Regions from separate parts of the Ruegeria sp. I1 genome, predicted to be linked through region 1. Evidence: riboswitches for the same ligand, from Rfam matches in the RefSeq annotation. Region 1 holds a riboswitch; the other holds the start of a gene.
The links. Region 1 has a riboswitch for cobalamin ahead of ACR0DH_RS13335 (hypothetical protein). Riboswitches for the same ligand answer to the same signal wherever they lie in the genome.
Positions count from the first base shown of each region.

Region 1 (2,189 bases):
CTGTCACGATGAGCTTGGCGTTTTTCGGGGTTCGCGCCTACGTGCTCTCCGAAGTAAACAAGCTGAAAATCCCCATGGGTATGCACGCACCACGTGACCTGTTCGCGTAGGAAGGGTTTGAGGATTGAGGCCGCATATTCATCGTGATTATGCGGCGCATAGATGTCACCGATATCATGCAGCAAGGCGCCAACGATCCAATCTATGTCTGCCCCGTCAAACCAGGCGCGGGTTGCTGACTGCACCGAATGGCCAAGACGTGTGACTTGATAGCCGGACAGGCTTTTGTCGAGCCTCTCCATCGCCTCCAGCAAACGATCTGCCGTTCCTTTGCAGTACTCACGCTCCAGAGTATCGAGGAAGGTGTAGTCCTCTTTGTCCCCGTCCTTCATCTGCGTGAATTTCACCTGATCCATAGCATGTCCTTTGGCGTTTACGTGTGGGTCAGCGGGCGCAAGCAAGCGTGTAATTCCGGACTATCCACGCAAACACCGGACTCGGCAAATGAAACCTGTTGTGCCGGTGAAAATTGTAGTCGCCGGAGGTGGGTATCGACGTCTTTTAAGAGCACAAAGCCGTGCGATAATCCCGCAGCCCGTTCTATGTCACAGCGGCATGCGAAAAGATCGGCGGGCCTGCGCTCCGCCACGCCTTTCACGTTTTGGCATGGCAAGCGGCAAAGGTCTGAATGGTTGCTCCAGCGAAGTCAAAAGCAAGTCGCAGAACGCTGCAACGGCAGGTGAGTGATCTTTAAATGGTGCAGCTGTTTCGTAAGCATGCCTCGCAGCTACTTCATAGCAGGCATTGCCAGGAACACCCGCGATCCATTGCATATAGCCAAGCTGTCCCATCTGACGTGCTTCATCCGCAGGCATGGGGCCTGTATCGAGTTGAATAATCGTCCGTTCCAATAACATCGCGCCCTCCGCGCAAAAGGGACGAGTGTGGCTGGTCACGGTGATGTGCCGGGGACGCTTGGTCCTTCGGTCGTCTCTGCCGTTCCCAAGGCACCCCGCCCGGGTTCAAGTTGACTGCGGCGCATGGCATCACACACCGTAGATGGCAGGTCTCCTGACTTGCGGGTCAACGCTTTCCCGTTCCTTCCCGAACCCTAGGGCTCAGTGGTTTCCAACGGGGTCGCTCGCCGCTTACAGTTGCGGGGGCAGTCACGGAATTGGGTATGAACCCGCACCGTGTTCCCTTTTCAGCCGACTCGAACCGAGCCGGACACCATCGCTTTCACTGTCTCATACGCGATTCACTATGTCCACTGGGTTTGGCGCAATCTGACAACGCTGAAAATGTCCGCCAAAGCTGAAACGGCAGTGAGTTCAATCCATGCAAAAGGCTTTACAGGGCGTGGCATTCGGGTGCCTTAATGTTTACAGAATTTGACGATCTGAACAGAAAGAGCGCGTATATGTCGAACCATGGCTACGACTCCGGCCGATTGAACCTGCCTTTCGTTGGTATCTGTACCTTTGGCAAGTATCCCTATGTCGAGGATTGGGACGCGATTGACGCCGACGTTGCGGTTCTTGGCGCCCCGTTTGATTTTGGCTGTCAATGGCGGTCCGGGGCGCGGATGGGGCCACGCGCGATCCGTGAGGCGTCGACGCTGTTCTCATTCGGCCATGCTGGCGCTTATGACCACGAAGATGATGTCACCTATCTGGATCCGGCCAAAGTAACCATTGTTGATATCGGCGATGCAGACATCGTGCATACCGACACAATGAAAAGCCATGCAAATATCGAGTTTGGGGTGCGCAAAATACTGGAGGCGGGGGCGCTACCGGTCGTCTTGGGCGGCGATCATTCGATCAATATCCCCTGCATCAATGCCTTTGATGATCAAGAACCAATTCATGTGGTGCAAATCGACGCGCACCTGGATTTTGTCGATGAACGGCATGGGGTGCGCTATGGCCACGGAAACCCAATGCGCCGTGCCGCCGAAAAACCCTATGTCACCGGCCTCAGTCAGATCGGCATTCGCAATGTGTCGTCCACCGCTAAGGATGGCTATGCGGATGCCCGCGCCATGGGATCAGACATCCAATCTGTCCGGCAATTCCGCAAAATGGGGGTCGATGGGATGCTGGCCCGCATTCCAGGAGGCGCGCGGTATTATGTGACTATAGACATTGATGCCTTCGACCCATCCATCGCCCCAGGTACAGGTACAC
Region 1 is NZ_JBQFNM010000006.1:219,203-221,391, reverse strand. It holds gene ACR0DH_RS13340 (HD domain-containing protein) at 1-416, opposite strand, end outside; gene ACR0DH_RS13335 (hypothetical protein) at 606-917, opposite strand; cobalamin riboswitch at 1,045-1,250, opposite strand; gene speB (agmatinase) at 1,421-2,189, shown strand, end outside.

Region 2 (2,189 bases), on a different contig from region 1:
CGTCCAGAAACAACAGCGAGGGGTTCTGCGCCAATGCACGCGCGATATGAGCGCGTTGGCGTTCGCCGCCGGAGAGCCGCTGCATCGGCTTGTCCGCCAGATGGGTCAGCTCGGTCGTGCGTAGAACGCGCGCAAGATCCATCTTGTGGTCTTCCGCCGAGCGGTCGCTCTGAATGGGAATCTGACCCAGCGCAACGTAGTCGCGCAGCTTTAGGCGGCCATCGGGCAGTTCCTGCTGACCAACAACCGCAATGGTCCTGGCGCGTTCCTGCGCAGACAGGCTGCGCAGGCTTTGACCGTTGATCCGTACGTCCCCCAGCGCCAGACGTTCGACCCCACAGAGCAGGTTCAGCAGCGTTGTTTTGCCGGCACCGTTCGGACCGGCGATGGCAAGGATCGCCCCTTCTTCCAAAGAGAACGAGACGCCTTGTAGCAACACATCGCCATTCAGGGCGTAGTATTCCAGATTCTCCGCGACCAGAAAGCTCATGCCTTACCCGCCTTTGGAAGACGAGGCAGACGTGCTAGAGTTTTGAACAGCAAGGCGGGGGGGCGATCCGTTGCGCTGGTCCAACCGCTCTCGCTGTCGCGGTACTGATGGGCGAAGGTGGCGATCGCATCCAGATCGGCGGTGCTTTGAATATCGCCAAACAGGTATTGCGCCTTGCCTTCGGCTTGCAGACCGATGGCCATGGGACGTTCGCATCCTGCCATGCACGGGATCAGTCGCGTAGCGAACCCGTCTGGCAGCGACGCGTCCAGCAGAATTTGGGCGGCGCTGGCTTCGATCTCACCCTGGCAGGTCGAGCAGATCAGCACAAAGTGATCAGCGTTGCGGGTCATTGCCACCCTCAACGCGCAGAACGCCCGTGTCGAAAGTGCCAGTCCCCAAAGGGCGCAAATATGCCATCAATCCTCCTTCCAGGACGCCCCGTCCCGGGTTGGTTTCACAGGTGATGGCAGGTCTCCTGACTTGCGGGTCGTTGCTTGGCCAACCTTCCCGGCCTTCTCGGGCCAGTGGTGATTTGGCGTCGCTCTCCGCTTACAGTTGCGGGGGCAGTTACGGACTTGGCCTGTTCCGATATTCCGGGGGCCGCACCGTATTCCCATTTTCATCCCGCACCCAAAGCTGCGGGAACCATCACAGGTCAGCTATTCTGGACAAGACACGCTTGTCAAGCAATCGCTGAGAGGCTCGGGTCAATCTCGGGGTAGATCAGTAATCCGCAACCAGCAGGAACTCGGCCTCGGTATCTTCGTCGATCGTGGCAAAGCGGGGAATGGGTTGTTCGAACACGTTATCGGTGCGGTCGTCGTTTACGGTTGAGACCTCGCCGATCAGGCAATCCCCACGCTCGGCCCAGAAGGCGTGCCAGATGCCGGGCATCAGGGTCACGCTTTCGCCGGGTTTCAGGCGCAGCAATTCGCCCGGAGTGATGCTGATATCGCATCCGTCGCTGGGCACCACAACCGGTGTGTCGCGGTCTACGCTGCCATCGGGGTTCGAGGCATAGATCTCCATCACCAGATCGCCGCCGCCCCGGTTGATGATATCCTCGGCTTTGACGATATGACGATGCATCGGCGACAGCTGCTTGTCGCGCGAGATCAGCAGTTTTTCTGCATAAAGCATCCCACGACCCTGGCTCAGATCGTTCTCATCCCCATTGCGCAGGGTGAACAGGAACAGGCCAAGCTCATCAAATTTGCCTTGCCCGTAGTCGGTGATGTCCCATCCCAGTCCCCGGGCGCGGATCGTGTCGGCCTTGGCGCTGCGCATCTGATCCGGAGACCAGTCGGCAAAGGGGGGCAGGATGAAACCGAAAGACTGGATAAAGGCCTGTGCATCGGTCTTGATGTGGTTGATGTCGGAACGTTTCATGTGACTTCCCTTTTTGGGACTAGAGCTCGTGCGCCCAGGGCGGGTTGGCCCCGGCACGCGATACGGTGACTGCTGCAACATCTGCACCCAACGCTAAAGCTGCACGCAGGCTTTCTTTTGTCAGATCGCGCAGCCCGGCTTTGGTCAGATGTCCGGAACGGTGAAGTTCCGCCAGCACGCCAGCGTTGAACGTATCGCCCGCCCCCACCGTATCGACAACCTGAACCGCTTTAACCGGTATCGTGGTTTCCGAGCCATCGCGTAGATAACCCGAAGCCCCCTGGCTCCCACGTGTAACAATCACAAC
Region 2 is NZ_JBQFNM010000003.1:141,941-144,129, reverse strand. It holds gene ACR0DH_RS07310 (ABC transporter ATP-binding protein) at 1-490, opposite strand, end outside; gene ACR0DH_RS07305 (DUF1636 family protein) at 487-843, opposite strand; cobalamin riboswitch at 942-1,158, opposite strand; gene ACR0DH_RS07300 (D-lyxose/D-mannose family sugar isomerase) at 1,217-1,882, opposite strand; gene ACR0DH_RS07295 (carbohydrate kinase family protein) at 1,902-2,189, opposite strand, start outside.
Region 2: it holds a riboswitch for cobalamin, as region 1 does, so the genes downstream of both, ACR0DH_RS07305 (DUF1636 family protein) here and ACR0DH_RS13335 (hypothetical protein) in region 1, are expected to answer to the same signal.